DNA from 2 places in the Carnobacterium antarcticum genome. Region 1 is predicted to be linked to the other one. Evidence: a T-box and tRNA genes for the amino acid it is inferred to sense, from the RefSeq annotation. Region 1 holds a T-box; the other holds one or more tRNA genes.
What was found. A T-box is a leader RNA that pairs with one kind of tRNA and senses whether it is charged. The one in region 1 lies ahead of leuS (leucine--tRNA ligase), so its partner is inferred to be a tRNA-Leu.
Positions count from the first base shown of each region.

Region 2: it encodes a tRNA-Leu, which carries the amino acid that the T-box ahead of leuS (leucine--tRNA ligase) is inferred to sense. The anticodon was not compared.

Region 1 covers NZ_CP010796.1:2,383,163-2,391,296, reverse strand. Annotated here, with positions in the region: gene NY10_RS11385 (NAD(P)H-hydrate dehydratase) at 1-316, shown strand, start outside; gene NY10_RS11380 (pseudouridine synthase) at 370-1,092, opposite strand; gene NY10_RS11375 (putative polysaccharide biosynthesis protein) at 1,188-2,855, opposite strand; gene leuS (leucine--tRNA ligase) at 3,039-5,456, opposite strand; T-box leader at 5,537-5,761, opposite strand; gene nagE (N-acetylglucosamine-specific PTS transporter subunit IIBC) at 5,855-7,312, opposite strand; gene NY10_RS12935 (LysM peptidoglycan-binding domain-containing protein) at 7,755-8,134, opposite strand, start outside.
Region 2 covers NZ_CP010796.1:1,249,184-1,257,317, forward strand. Annotated here, with positions in the region: gene NY10_RS05890 (cache domain-containing sensor histidine kinase) at 1-273, opposite strand, end outside; gene NY10_RS05895 (response regulator transcription factor) at 292-1,935, opposite strand; gene NY10_RS05900 (ABC transporter substrate-binding protein/permease) at 2,344-3,807, shown strand; gene NY10_RS05905 (amino acid ABC transporter ATP-binding protein) at 3,800-4,522, shown strand; gene NY10_RS05910 (pyridoxal phosphate-dependent aminotransferase) at 4,554-5,702, shown strand; tRNA gene NY10_RS05915 (tRNA-Leu) at 5,887-5,971, opposite strand; gene NY10_RS05920 (glycosyl hydrolase family 28-related protein) at 6,190-7,605, opposite strand; gene NY10_RS05925 (SprT family protein) at 7,710-8,134, opposite strand, start outside.

The DNA of each region.
Region 1 (8,134 bases):
AAATCAGACAGCCCGAGCTGAACTAAATGCAACGGTCGTTTTGAAACAACATCGAACGGAAGTTTATTTTGAAGAAGACGTTTGGAAAAATCAAGCCGGTAATCCTGCAATGGCAACTGGCGGGATGGGCGATACTTTAGCTGGGATGATCGCTGGATTTTTAGCACAATTAGAAAATTCAAAGTCAGCCGTATTGGCGGCAGTTTATTTACACAGTCACATTGGCGATAACCTAGCTAAAAAGCAATACGTTGTCTTACCGACCCACATCATTGAACAACTGCCTTTTACTCTAAAAGAATTTTCCGAAAACTAAATCCAAAAAAACCTGACGAAGCCATAATGGCTATCTGTCAGGTTTTTGATTTCTTATCGGTAATCTTCCATCACTTTCATCTCTGCTTCAGTCAATGGTCGATAATGGCCGATTTTTAAGTCTTTATCTAAAGTTAAAGGGCCCATCGATAAACGTTTTAAATAAGTCACTTTTTTATCCACCGCTTCAAACATACGTTTAACTTGATGAAACTTGCCTTCATGAATCACGACTTGGATAGTCGACGTTTGTGACTCTGCATTTGTTGATAAAACCGTTAGCGCCGCTGACCGACAGACAAAACCATCGTCTAAAGTGACTCCTTCATCAAACGCTTGGATATCTTTTTTGTCAACGATTCCTTGGATCACCGCTTCATAACATTTATCGACTTCTTTTTTTGGCGATAATAAATTATGAGCTAAAACCCCATCGTTCGTCAACAACAATAACCCTTCTGTATCTTTATCTAATCGGCCAACTGGGAAAGGGTCCAATAAACGGTCTTGTGAATGAAGCAAATCAATCACCGTTTTATGCAGTTTATCTTCCGTGGCACTGATTACCCCTTGAGGCTTATGCAGCATCAAATAAATAAATTCTTGGTAATGAACTTTTTCTCCAGCAACCTGCACTTGATCGCTTTCCGGTTCGATATGAACTTTCCCATCTTTAGCAAGCTTGCCGTTTACTTCGACTTGTTTGCTTTTCAACAATTCTTTAACTGTTTTTCGGGTGCCATATCCTGTATGTGCTAAAAACTTATCTAATCTCATTGTACCTGCTCCATTCTCTTTTTAAAAAAGGGACTAAAAAAACTAGGTGGCATCTCTATATAGATGCCAGCTAGCTCTCTTTATCTGTTTTTTGTTTATTTTATTCTTAACTTTCTTCGTAAACCTGCTACCCGTGACCCTAGCAACCGGTCTGCTAACCTAGTTTTTAATGCGGCATACAAGTACACAAATCCACCGATAGAGGCTGAAACGCCCATGTTGATCAATGAGCCTATTCTGTCTTTTGGTTCAAATAATCGATACATCCCTTGTTGCACAATAAAAACAACTAAGGCCATGGCGGCCGTAATGATTGCCATCAATAAAAGGCGTCTTAGCAAGAAACCGATATTCAAGTGCGTCATTTTGTAGATAGCGCGTAACATTAAATAGGTTGTCGCCCCAAAACCAACAATGTTGGATAACAGCATACCATGCGTACCAGCTATAGCCAGCAACGGGTATTGAACCACCAGTTTAACCACTAACCCAACTGCCATTGCTACCAAAGCTCGCTTTGTTTGGTTGGCTGCTTGAAGAGTCGATCCCAACAAGACAAACAATCCTAGAAAAATGCTCATATAAGAAGACAGTTGCAAAATGCTTGCTCCAAATGCACTATAACCATAAACAACGGTATAAAGAGGTTTGGCAACGACTGCCATACCGATTGAAGCCGGCAGCATAATGAAGAAAAATAGTTGGATACTATCGCTCATTTGTGCTCTTACATCAGCCATTTTATTTCGCGCTAATAAATCAGCAATCAGCGGCACAGAAGTAATCGCCATCGAGCCCGCCAAAGAAATAACGACCATGATCAGTTTATTTGCATTCCCTGCAGCGATAGCATAATTGTTTTCAATTTGCTTCGCTGTCATATCACTGACCGCATTCATAATTGGTGCAAATGTAAATTGATCGATCAGCTGAAAGAAAGTGATTCCTGAACCAATGATAATAAACGGTATCGCTGTTTTAATAATGGATTTGAAAATCTCATTAGTGGAAACAGAAATTTTGTTTCTGCTATTTGCAACATTTATATCCAGTTCGGGCTTTTTCCGCCAAATAACGTACAGCAAGTAGCCGATACTGAACACCGCTCCAATAAAGGCTCCAAAAGTTGAAGCCGAAACAGCGTTAACGACACTTCCGTCTGATACCACTCGGATAAGATAGACAGCAGCCAGCATAAATATAACTCGGCCTAATTGTTCAATAAATTGTGAAATAGCTGAGGGTGCCATTGTATGATGACCTTGAATAAAACCGCGTGTGACACTCATACAAGGAATAATCAACAAGGCCCAGCTTAACGATCGGATAACTTGCGTTCCATCACTTACCGAAGCAGTAGGACTATTGGCTGCAATAAATGGTGCAATCATATACATTAAGATGGCTGCAACAATTCCGGTAATGGCCATTACCTGCAGCCCTTTTTTATAAATTTCACGACTGATTTTATATTCCCCTAAAGCGTTGTAATAAGAAACTTGCTTGGCAATAGCGGAAGGAACTCCGGCTGTAGCAATATTTAAAAACAATGCGTAAGGCGTATACCCTACCATGTAAAGAGCATTGGCAGAGTTTGCTACATCTTGCGTACCCATCCATGCCATCCAAGGGATAATGTATAAAACCCCTAAAAGCCGAGATAAGATGCTGCCGCCGGTCATCCAAGCAGAGCCGCTGACCATTTTGTCTCGTGAGCTTTTTTCATTCACCGATGCATTTTCTTTCGTAACATCCTTTGACATTTTCCATAACCCTACTCTCATACTTTTATGTACTAATATCTATTCTACTTCTTTCCCAATACCGTTGCAATGCTTTGCAGAGCGTCTTAGAGGATATTTACAAAAATTTAAGGTTCTCATTTTTGACCCCATTAGAAAAGACCACTGTTTTTTAAGCCAGTGGTCTGATCCCTTATTCTAAAACTAATTCGCTACAATATTAACCAATTTCCCAGGAATAACGATTACTTTTCGGACTGTTTTTCCTTTAATGGCTTCTTGAATTTTCTCATTAGTCATTGCTAAAGTTTCCAATTCGTCTTTCGTGATTTCTTTAGATGCTTGGGCTTTAGCTTTTAATTTTCCGTTCACTTGAAAAACCACTTCTATTTCATCTTGTACTAAGAATGCTTCATCATACGTTGGCCATGCTGCATAAGAAATGCCTTCGTCACTGTTTGTCAAAACGGCCCACAACTCTTCACCTAGATGAGGAGCAATCGGAGCTAACAACTGTACAAAGCCTTTCATGTACTCTACCGGTAAAGCTTTGGCTTTATAGGCTTCGTTCACAAATACCATCAATTGTGAAATAGCTGTATTAAAGCGCAGTTGCTCAAAGTCTTCCGTCACTTTTTTTACAGTTTGGTGGTAGGCTACATCTAATGATTGATCATTGAATGTGGTTACGCGGTCACGAAGTTGCCCTTCTTCATCCATCAATAAACGCCAGACTCGGTCTAAGAACTTGCGACTGCCTTCAAGGCCGTTTTCATTCCATGCAATCGAAGCATCCAACGGTCCCATAAACATTTCATACATCCGTAATGTGTCTGCTCCATATTTTTCAACCACATCATCAGGATTTACGACATTGCCTTTTGACTTAGACATTTTTTCGTTGTTTTCTCCCAAAATCATTCCTTGATTAAATAATTTTTGGAAAGGTTCTTTCGTTGGAACCACACCAATATCGTATAAAAACTTATACCAAAAACGTGCATACAACAAATGTAAAACGGCGTGTTCGGCCCCGCCAATATAAATATCAACCGGCAACCATTCTTTCAGCTTTTCAGGGTCTGCTATCATTTCATCGTTAGCAGGATCGATAAACCGTAAATAATACCAAGAACTTCCTGCCCATTGCGGCATGGTATTTGTATCACGGCGGCCTTTCATCCCTGTTTCTGGATCGGTAACATTGACCCAGTCGGTAATATTAGCCAGTGGCGATTCGCCAGTACCGCTTGGTTTGATTTCATCTGTTTTTGGCAGTAACAACGGAAGCTCTGATTCAGCTAACGTAGTTGATGTGCCATCTTCCCAATGGATAACCGGAATCGGTTCGCCCCAGTAGCGTTGTCTTGCAAATAACCAGTCACGCAAACGATACGTCGTTTCTTTTTTACCTAAACCTTTTTCTTCTAGCCAAGCATTTATTTTAGCAATGGCTTCTTCTTTGCCCAAACCATCTAGGAAATCTGAATTGATGTGTGGACCATCTTCTAAAAAGGCCTCTTTTTCTATTTGACCGCCTGCTAAGACGGGGGTAATTTCTAAGCCAAAAGTTTTTGCAAACTCGTAATCCCGTTGATCGTGTGCTGGAACAGCCATGATTGCACCTGTACCATAAGACGCTAAGACATAATCAGAAATCCAAATCGGTATTTCTTTCCCGTTTACTGGATTTACTGCGTAAGCTCCTGTGAATACGCCAGTTTTTTCTTTGCTTAAATCCGTCCGGTCTAAATCACTTTTCAGACTAACTTTTTCAATATAAGCTTTGATTTCTGCTTCTTGTTCAGGAGTCGTAATTTTTTCCACTAAGTCCAATTCTGGTGCCATGACACAATAAGTTGCTCCAAATAATGTGTCTGGACGAGTCGTAAAAATAGTGAAGTCTTGTTCTGTATCTTTAACTGTAAAAGAGACATTTGCTCCAACCGATTTTCCGATCCAATTGCGTTGCATATCTTTAATACTATCAGGCCAATCAACCAATTCTAAATCTTCTAATAAACGTTCAGCATAAGCTGTTATTTTCAACATCCATTGTTTCATTGGTTTGCGGAAAACAGGATGTCCGCCACGTTCGCTTTTTCCATCGATAACTTCTTCGTTAGCCAATACTGTTCCTAGAGCAGGACACCAGTTAACCGCAACTTCTGCTTCATAAGCTAATCCTTTTTCGTATAATTTAATAAAAATCCATTGGGTCCATTTGTAATAACTTGGATCAGTCGTATTGATTTCACGTTTCCAATCGTAACTAAAACCCAATGAGTTGATTTGACGGCGAAATGTTTCAATATTATGAGCAGTAAACTCCGCAGGATCATTTCCGGTATCTAACGCATATTGTTCAGCCGGCAAACCAAAAGCATCCCATCCCATTGGATGCAATACATTGTAACCTTGTGCACGTTTCATACGTGAAAGAATGTCTGTCGCAGTGTAGCCTTCTGGATGTCCAACATGTAACCCTTGTCCAGATGGGTACGGAAACATATCCAGAGCATAAAATTTTTCTTTTGCTGAATCTTCAGTTGTCTGGAAAGTTTTATTATCTGCCCAGTACTTTTGCCATTTTTTTTCAATAGTCTTATGATTGAAACTCATATCGTTAATCCCTCTTCCTCAGTTTAATCGTTTAATAAATTAAAAAATCGCCCTATGAGCGCAGATAAATAATCTGATACTCATAGGACGATTGAACAGTTTACTGATCGTGGTACCACCTATGTTTTCTACAAAATTTCTGTAGACTCTTCTTACCTTTAACGCAGGCGTTACGGCTTTACTTACTGATCGATTTCAGTAAAGCAACATCCAAGGCGAGTTCAAAAGCTTTCTTTATGCATTTCCACCAACCATGCACTCTCTTTAAAAGAAGTATTTCTACTATTCCTTTTCTTTGTTTTTAACTATTGATTCTATTCTATCAAATAAACAGCTAGCGAGCAATAGCAAAGTGCCCTTCGTCGCTTAAACAAAGGGCACTAGCTTAATTCATTTAATTATTTTTTTAATTTAGTCATTTCATCAGCAACAAATTGAACTTCGGTTCCGACGATAACTTGGATGTTATGGTCAGAAACTTTGTTGATGCCAATTGCTCCGGAAGATTTGATTTTCTTTTCATCGACTTTAGACATGTCTTTAACCTCGAGACGCAAGCGCGTTGTACAATTGTCGATTGAGGTTATATTTTCATCGCCGCCTAAACCAGCATAAATCGTTTCAGCTTGACGTTTAAATTTATCATTTTTTGACGAAGAAACAGCTGCGTCATCATCTTCCACGATTTCTTCATCTTCGTCATCTCCTCGACCTGGCGTTGCCAAGTTGAATTTAACGATCACAAAACGGAAAACAAAATAATAAATAGCAAAAAAGACTAATCCTTGAAGGATCAACATATACGGTTGGTTTGCTAATGGCAATCGGAAGCTTAACACAAGGTCGACTAAACCAGCACTAAATCCAAAACCAGCTGTCCAATGGAAAGTTGCTGCAATAAATAGTGAAATCCCAGTTAAGATCGCGTGTACCAAGTACAATAACGGAGCTGCAAACATGAATGAGAATTCCAGCGGTTCAGTAACACCTGTAAAGAAGGCAGCAAAACTGGCTGCGATCATTAAAGATGCTACTACTTTTCTCTTGTTGTCTTTAGCTGTGTGGTACATTGCTAACGCTCCGCCTGGCAGACCGAACATCATGATCGGGAAGAAACCAGCTTGATACATACCAGTGATTCCTTTTGTCCCTGTACCTGCCCAGAAGTTCCCAATATCATCAATACCGGCCACATCAAACCAAAATACAGAATTCAATGCGTGGTGTAAACCTGTTGGAATCAATAAACGGTTGAAGAATCCGTATAAACCAGCACCTATAGCACCTAATTTACTAATACTTGTACCGAATGTTACTAATGCAGAGAACACTACCGGCCAAACGAATAATAAGATTAATGAAACAACCAGCATCGCCATTGATGTCATGATCGGCGCAAGTCGTTTTCCACTGAAAAAGGCCAATGCTTGCGGCAGCTTAACATGACTAAAGCGGTTATACATAGAAGCTGCAACTAAACCAGATATGATCCCAACAAAAGCATTATTAATTTTGTCAAATGCAGGGCTGACTGCCTCGATATCAATACCTTGCAGCATAGACACAGACTCTGTGCTTAATAAAGTCGTGACTACTAAGAAAGCTACCAGTCCACTAAGCGCGGCTGCTCCGTCTTTGTCTTTTGACATGCCCAGTGATAACCCAACAGCAAATAATACAGGTAGGTTATCGATTACTGCTGAACCTGCTTTAATGAGAAATGCTGCATAGACGTTTTCTCCACCCCATCCGCTTGGGTCGATCCAATAACCGATTCCCATCAAAATCGCAGCTACAGGTAAAACCGCAACTGGGAGCATTAACGAACGTCCAATTCTTTGAAAATATGATTTCATTATTTTTTCCTCCTAGAATAAATGCATATATAACAGAATAATGATAAATAAGCAAAACAATATGTTTTTCCATTCTTGCTAGTTAACGTTTGTTCATTAGCACTTCCCCTTTTTCACCAAATCAAACTGTTTTTAATTAAGCGGTTTGATACAGTTGAGTAATTTTTGATACTTTACATTATAAATTAACCAACTTTTTACTCAACGCCAAAATCATACCAATTTAGAAAACTCTTGTCAAATGAGAATTTAATTACAATAATTCCCTCTCATTAAACCAGACCATTGCTGCATTGGTATCCATTTCAGCTCTCCTTTACTTTTTAGAAAAAAATCTCTAAATACCATATATACCAATTTTATAAAACAAACATATATTAACATAAAAAAGTGCTTAAACATTAGATTTCTCTACGTTTAAGCACTTTGTTGGTTCTTTTATTTATTTGATTAGAAGAGTTTGTCCTACAAAAATGACATCAGATTTCAAATAGTTCCACTCTTTTAAACTGGCTACTGAAACTCCGATTTTATTTGCGATTGCCCATAATGAGTCATCACGAACAACTGTATAGGATGCTAACTGTTCTGGCGTTTTAGTTACAACATCAGATTTTACAGATGTTATAAGAGTTAAGTTTTGGCCAACAGAAAGACTATCCGAATTCAGATCATTCCATGATTTTAAATCTGCAACTGATACACCATTGCTATTGGCTATTCCCCATAATGTATCGCCACTTTTAACAATGTGGTTGGATTGAGCAGCACCACTTGTATTTTTATTAGTGGTTGGAACCGGAACTGTTGGTGTTTTTGCAG
Region 2 (8,134 bases), 1.1 Mb from region 1:
CGTTGAACTCTTCAATTCATCCAAGATGCCATAAGCCATTCCGGTCATGTTGTCTATTTCGTTAGCTAATGTGATACTGGATTGCACTACACTTTGTTGAGTAGTGGTTTTAGTGGTATTGATCAACGTTTCTTTAAAAGTGACCGATAAAAAACCGGCAAATAATAGAATCGTAAAAATAGAGATGACGCCTAATGATAAAGCTAAAATAATACGCAAGCTTTTAAATCTCTCAATTACTGTTTTGAGTATCTGTTTAATGGTTCGAATCATTTCATCTCATTTCTCCCATTAGCTTTTCGTTTCGACCAGAAGCTTATTTTTCTTGAATGTTTCTCGGATTTTGTTAGGCGATTCGCCAAAATACTTTTTAAAGCAGTAAGAAAAGTAATGCTGGTCGGTATATCCTGAATCTATTGCTATTTCAAATATTTTATGGTCAGTCGTCAATAAATGCTCTTTAGCTTTTTCCATGCGTATTTTGACCAATGCATCTGTAAAAGAAAGCCCATTTTCTTTTTTAAAAAGTGAACTGAAATAACTAGGACTGATCAACATCTGCTTACTGACTTGTTTTAAAGAAAGCGAAGGATCTGAGTAATGTTCAGCTAAATAATCATAGCTTTGCTTAGCTAAAGAATCCGTTTTCTTTTTACGCTGCTCTTGGATGATTGCAATGGTCGACAAGCAAAAGTTTTTAAACCATTCTTTAATGACTTGATTGTCTTGATAGTGATGAATCTCAGAAATAACTTCCACCTGTTGAAGCATATCTGAATCGTATTTTGAAATCGTTGTTTTATAGGCTTTTAAGACTGATACATATAATTCCATCAAAAAAATTTTAAGGTGTTCTTGACTATTCATTCCGGAATAAAATCGTTGGAATAGATGATCTATAAAAGTCTCTAATTCATCTTTAGATCCTATTTTAATCAGTGAAACCAATTTCGCTTCGTTAACTTCATCAAAAACTATTTCATTTTGCTGAACGGTTTCAATGTCAGAAATATAAATTCCTTTGTCTCCTCCAAGCGCTGTCTGGTAATTTAAAGCTGAAACAGAAGATTGAAAAGCACGTTTTGTATCTGAAATCCGTACATATTCTTCACTAACTCCAATACCGATAGAAAATCCAAATATTTTTTGTACGCTTTCGTTAATTTCTTTCACAAGAATATCCGTATACATTTCGATATTTTCTTTTGTATCAGATAAAATAACAACACTGTTTGACGTGAAAGTAAAGACTTCGCTTTGCACATACTTATCCACTATTTTCCTGACAGTATTGGTTAATGAAAACTTCGTAAGTTCTAAGTTTTGGTTTCCGATAGTACTTTTTGAAAAAGAAGATTTATCAATAGTGATATTTAGCAAGACTTGCCTTTCTCCAGTAAGATTTAACTGATAAGTTTGAAGCAGCTTTTTGAATTCACTTTCTGATACGTCGCTGTAATTATCAGTAATCAAGGAAATCAAAAACGACATTTTACTAACATCAAATTTTTTCAAAAAATCTTTTTCAATAGTCACTAAATCATTTGCTGACCGTTTTTCTTCATCTAATTTCCTACGTACTTTTCTAAGCATATTCTCTAAATCACTAATGGAAACCGGCTTTAATAAATACTCAAGGATCGTTAATTTTATGCCGCTGACTGCATACTCAAAATCCTCATATCCACTTAAAAATACAATTTTAACAGAAGGGTTTTCGTCCCTTACTCGTTTAGACAACTCAATACCATCCATAATCGGCATTTTAATATCCGTGATCAATATATCGGGAACGTTGCTTTCCATCACTTCTAATGCTTCTTCTCCATTACTGGCTTCTCCAATAATCTGGAATCCCATTTTTTCCCATTGAACGAGTTCAATAATGGATTGACGAATATCCTGTTCATCATCTACTAGCATAATTGAATACAACCCTGCTTCCCCCTTTTTAGAGCTTATAAACCCATTCTACGTAAACGGTTTCATTTATTCAATACCAATCAAGTTATTCTTCTGATTTTTTCATAGTTGCTGCCTTTATTCAGCTGTTTTTTAGCCTTTAATTTCTTTTAAGCTTCTAGTAATGAGTCTTTCTAAATAACAACTTTTTTAAAATGAATATTTTAATGAATATTATATTTTGTGTTTTTTTAGTTCAACCAAACAAAAAAAACCTAACAATGCATAAATAAAAGCATTATTAAGATATTTAACTCATCAATACAATCGTTCGAATTGTATTTAACCATGCATAAATAATGTTTATTAAGAATAAAGATTGTATATTATCACACTTTCATTTATAGTATGAAACAAGATAAAAAAAGGAGCGAAAGATAAATGAAAAATAAAAAAAACACCTTAGTTGCTATCCTGTTTTCTGTTATGACACTACTATTAACTTTAGTACCTCTCACATCCGTTTCTGCAGCGGATACTGATCCAGTCTATGAAAAAATTCAAGAACGAGGTTCGTTGATTGTTGGTTTATCTGCCGATTATGCTCCTTATGAATTTCATGCTACCGTAGATGGGCAAGATAAAATCGTTGGCTTCGATATTTCAATTGCCCAAAAGATCGCTGATGATTTAGGCGTAGAATTAAAAATTGAAGAATTAGGATTCGATGGTTTGTTAGGGGCTATGGAAACTGGCAAAATCGATATTATTATTTCAGGAATGTCGCCAACACCTGAACGATTAAAAGAAGTTAACTTCTCTGACGCCTATATGGATGTACAGCAAAGAGTTGTCGTTCGGAAAACCGATAAAGATCGCTTTACAAGTGTCGATGATTTCAACGGTGTTAAAGTAGGTGCACAAAAACAATCCACACAAGAAGAATTAGCTCATAGCGAACTAATCGGTTCAACTGTTGTCTCACTTCAAAAAGTACCTGACGTTATCGTTAACCTGCAACAAAAGAAAGTTGATGCGATTATTTTAGAAGGACCTGTTGCGGAAGCTTATATTTCTCAAAATAATGATATTATGTTTGCCGATGTCCAATTTGAGGATGCGGATAAACAAACAGCTGTCGCCATTTCTAAAGAAGCACCTTATTTATTAGAAAAAATCAATTCAACCATCAAAGTCATTCGTGACGAAAATCTTTTACCAGGTTATATTGAAGAAGCTGCGACTCATATGGGAGACGATCGTCCATTCTTCCAGAAATACGGTTCGTATTACCTTAAAGGAACTGGTTATACAGTAGTCTTAGCCTTCATCGGGGTACTTTTCGGTTCCATAATCGGCAGTGCGCTGGCTTTAATGAAATTATCGAAGAAGCTTCCCTTAAAAGCTATTTCCGTTGCTTATATTGAATACGTTCGTGGCACACCACTTTTAGTTCAAATCTTCTTAGTTTACTTTGGTTCGCCATTTCTAGGTCTAGATCTTTCAGCATTCACTGCTGGTTGTATCGCGATTGCTTTAAATAGCGGTGCCTATGTGGCCGAAATTATCCGTTCTGGAATCAATGCTGTGGACAAAGGCCAACTAGAAGCTGCTCGTTCTCTAGGCATGAACCATACACAAGCCATGCGCTATATTATTTTTCCACAAGCCATTAAAAATATTTTACCTGCGTTAGGAAATGAATTTGTCTCTGTTATCAAAGAATCTTCTGTTGTTTCTGTCATTGGAGTATCTGAATTAATGTTCCAAGCAGGTGTGGTAACCGGTGCTAGTTTCAAGCCCTTCTTACCTATTTTGATTGCTTCGGTCATTTATTTCATTTTGACTTTTACTTTATCTCGTCTATTAGGTTTTGCTGAAAGGGGCATGAATACTAGTGATTAATATTAAAAACTTAAAGAAAAATTTTGGTAAAAATGAAGTATTAAAAGGCATTGATTTAGAAGTCAAAACTGGTGAAGTCGTTGTTATCATTGGCCCTTCTGGCAGCGGGAAAAGTACTTTCCTCCGTTGTTTAAATTTATTAGAGCAGCCAACTGAGGGCAGCGTTGAATTTGAAGGTAAAAATCTGTTAGAAAAGAATGCCGACATCAATGAATTGCGTCAAAAAATGGGAATGGTTTTCCAAAGCTTCAACTTATTTCCACATAAAACGGTTGTAGAAAATTTAACCATCAGTCCACTTAAAGTTAAAGGGCAAAATCCTGAAGAAGCCAAAAAAAATGCTTTAGAATTATTGAATAAAGTTGGCCTAAGCGATAAAAGCGACAGCTTTCCTGTCCAATTATCTGGTGGTCAGCAGCAACGGGTAGCGATTGCTCGTGCGCTTGCGATGGGACCTGACGTCATGTTGTTTGATGAACCGACTTCAGCGTTGGATCCAGAAATGGTTGGCGAAGTATTAGCTGTAATGAAGAACTTAGCTGAAGGCGGTATGACTATGGTCGTTGTTACGCATGAAATGGGCTTTGCCCGTGAAGTAGCTGACCGAGTGATTTTTATGGATGACGGAATGATTGTTGAGCAAGGAAAACCAAAAGATGTTTTTTCTAATCCGCAGCATGCCCGAACACAGGATTTTCTAAGCAAAGTACTATAAAGCAGAAGCAAATCGAAAAGGAGTTTTAAAAGTGGATAAAACATATACAGCCTTAGCTCACCAGTTTCCTGATGAAAACATTCTGATGGAAATTGCGACACTCGCAAGTGAAACAGAAAACCTCATTGATCTATCGATCGGTGATCCAGATTTAATCACCGATGAAGCTATCATTGATGCTGCCTTCGAAGCAGCAAAACAAGGACATACGAAGTATACGGCTTCTGGCGGCAGCCAAGACTTTTTACAAGCAGTGATTGATTTTTATGAAAAACATTACCAATTAACGTTCAAACCGAATCAAGTTCGGGCTACAGTCGGCGCACTTCATGGTATGTATTTGACGTTGAAAACTATTTTAAATCCTGGTGATGAAGTCATTATTCACGAGCCCTACTTCTCTCCTTACAAGGATCAAGTAATTTTTTCTGGTGGGATTCCAGTCTTCATGCCAACTTATGAAAAAGATGGTTTTCAAATTGATATCGAACTTTTAAAATCTGCTATTACAGATAAAACCAAAGCTATCATCATCAATTCGCCAAATAATCCAACGGGCGCCGTTTTTAGTCCGGAACTCTTCAAACAAATTGCTGACTTGGCTATCGAACACAATTTTTATATTTTATCTGATGAAGTGTATGAAGCTTTTACTTTTTATGATGATTTTGTCCCTATGGCAACATTCGCGCCTGAACATACAATTACCTTCAGCAGTTTTTCAAAAGCATTTGCGATGACAGGTTGGCGAATTGGGTATATGATTGCCCCAGACTATTTAAATGAAGCCGCCAAACTTATCAACGAAAGCATTACTTACTCGGCACCAACTCTCTCTCAACGTGCTGGAATTTATGCTTTAGACCATGCAGATGAATTGGTGCCTAAAGTGACCTCTGTTTTCCAAGAACGTCTTGAATATATTGCTGAGCGTGTCGCTGAAATTTCGTTTTTGTCATTGCATCCAGTTAAAGGCAGTATGTATGCTTTTATTAATATCTCAAAAACCAATTTGGATTCTGTTGCTTTTACAGAAAAATTATTAAAAGAAACTCAAGTCCTCGTAATTCCAGGCAAAGCTTTTGGCGAATCTGGCGCTCAATATATTCGACTTGCAGCAACACAAAATCTTGTATTATTGAAAGAAGCTTTTGATCGAATCGAAAAATTAAACTTTTAATAAAATAAGAGTGCTCGTTCAAATTCTGAACGAGCACTCTTCCTTTTTAGAAAATCAAAAACAAGTTGCTAAAAAGGGTCCTGCATTTCTCTCTTCACAAAGAAACAGGTACTTTTCTCCCTTTTAATAAAAGAGAAAAAAGTACCTGTAAGGGTAAAACCCTATTAACTTGCTATTCTCAATATGCGGTCGGGGGGACTCGAACCCCCACCAAGAATTTCTCGACCAGCCCCTCAAGCTGGCGCGTCTACCAATTCCGCCACGACCGCTTAACATCCTTATTGTATCAACAGTTACAGCTTATTACAATCGTTATTATGATTTTTAAGCACTTTTCTCTTACTAATCAAGTATACAAATCCGTATCTACTCTGTCAATCGATGAATTCAACAAAAACGGCGGTGTATCTCACTTAACACCGCCGATTGTTCAGAAGGATGTTCTCCAGTTAAGCAACACAACTATAGACACCTCTTTATTCTGATATTAGCCTATCCTTACTCTTCCAGTTTCTCGACTGATCCGTAGAGGTTTTTTAGCTGTTTCGTAATTTTCCAATTGAACATTTTTCAAATAAACTTCTCCAGCACGGTATTGAACTGACAAGGCAATTTTTTCCGGAGCTGTTTCTGCTGTTGTTTTCGCTAAGAAGTGATTGATCGCTACTTTTTGATAGGCTGATATCACTAAAGCCCTTGGCGTTGAAGCCAGGTAGAGATCTGTTTTCTTTGGAAAATAAGCAGCCAAATATGTTCCACGAATGCCAAAAGCTGATTGAGTCTGTGCATCAGCCTTTTGATGATGGCCAATATGTCTGAAATTATAAGAGCGATTATCATGGTAAGAATAATGCCCAAACAATTGTGTATCTGAGGCTGCTGAGCTGGTTTCATGAGCTTTAATTTCGACACCGCCGAAACAATACGCTGTGAGATTATTCGTTAAGGTGACATGTTGAGAACCATCATCAACTTCTATTCCATTTGAATTAGAAAATCCTGCTTTATGTGCCCGTCCGCTTGGATGGTGCAAAAAACAGTTTGAAATTAGAATATCATCGCTATGATGAGTGGTAATGCCGTCATCACCGAATCCCTTAACTTCTACTTGGTCTACCCAAATATACCGGCTGCCCAGCCGTGCTCGTTGACCATCGCCAGAATAATCGTAAATAGCTGAAGTCACATCAACGCCATGAAGCCCTGGATCCGTAATGGTGATGTTGCGAATAACGGCATACTTCACATGAGCTAGCGTGATTCCACTAGAAGCAGTTCCGCCTGAAGCTGTCCGTTCTTTTTCAGATAGTCGGTTCACATTCCAATCCAATTCCATTCCTTCGATGCGAATATGATGATTGCCTTTTAAATACTGCTGGTTGGTAATCAACCGTTCTCTTTTGGGCGCTGTTTCTACTAAAATCAACTTGGTTTTAGCCGTTCCGCTTCCGATCAACTCGGTATAAGAAGGCAATTTGAGTCCTCTTGTGCGGTAAACACCAGGCGGAACCAAGACCCGGCGTTTTCCACTGGAGATAGCCTTTTTAAAAGCTTGGGTACAATCAAATTTCCCATCTCCAATCGCACCGAAATCCAGCAGCGAGACTGTTTGGACTCGTTCACTCAACTGACGTAGTGCATGATCCAACTGTTTTTTCCAATAGGGATAAATTTGTCCGTTACTGTCTACTGAAACTGGAGGATCGACGGTAAAATCTCTTTTCGCTTTCGACAATAGGGATCTGCTAAAAAACCTATCGCTGGATTTTTTTGGGGGGCTAATCCCTTTTAAGAGAGAAAACAGTGATTCCGTCTCACCGATCGCTTGTTGTTTTGCTGAATTGTTTTGGTAATCTGGAAAAGTTTCCGCTATCAATTCTTGAATAACAGCTGCTTGATTCATGGATTCGCCTCTCTTCTATAAATAATAGGTTAATAATATATTATTGAGTATTAGATAGTTGATTTACGCTACTTTTTCTATTTCCTTTTCCTCTTTAAATCCATTTAGCTTTCGAGCTTTACTTTCTGAGTTTCGTTTAGTAAAACCAATTTTCCTTGGCATTTTCCGCAAACATAGCGTTTCGTGTCAAAACGTCGTTGCCTATAAATAGCATTCTGACACTTTAGACAGTGGTAAACCCAAAAAGATTTTGGCTTTTTTACTGGCGCCAGTGATTGAACGTAACGTGTTCCTCCTACTTGTTTCAGTAATTGCTTAAAATCGGCATCTTTGTGTTGGTATCCTTTTCCAGTCAAATGAAGATGATAATGGCACAACTCATGTTTGATCACACCGATGAATTCGGGCAGACCAAATGTTGTTAATATTTTTAAATTAAAATCTAAATTATGGGTCAACAAATGATAACGTCCGCCGGTTGTCCGCAACCGTGCATTAAACGTTGCTTGATGATTGAAAGCTCGTCCAA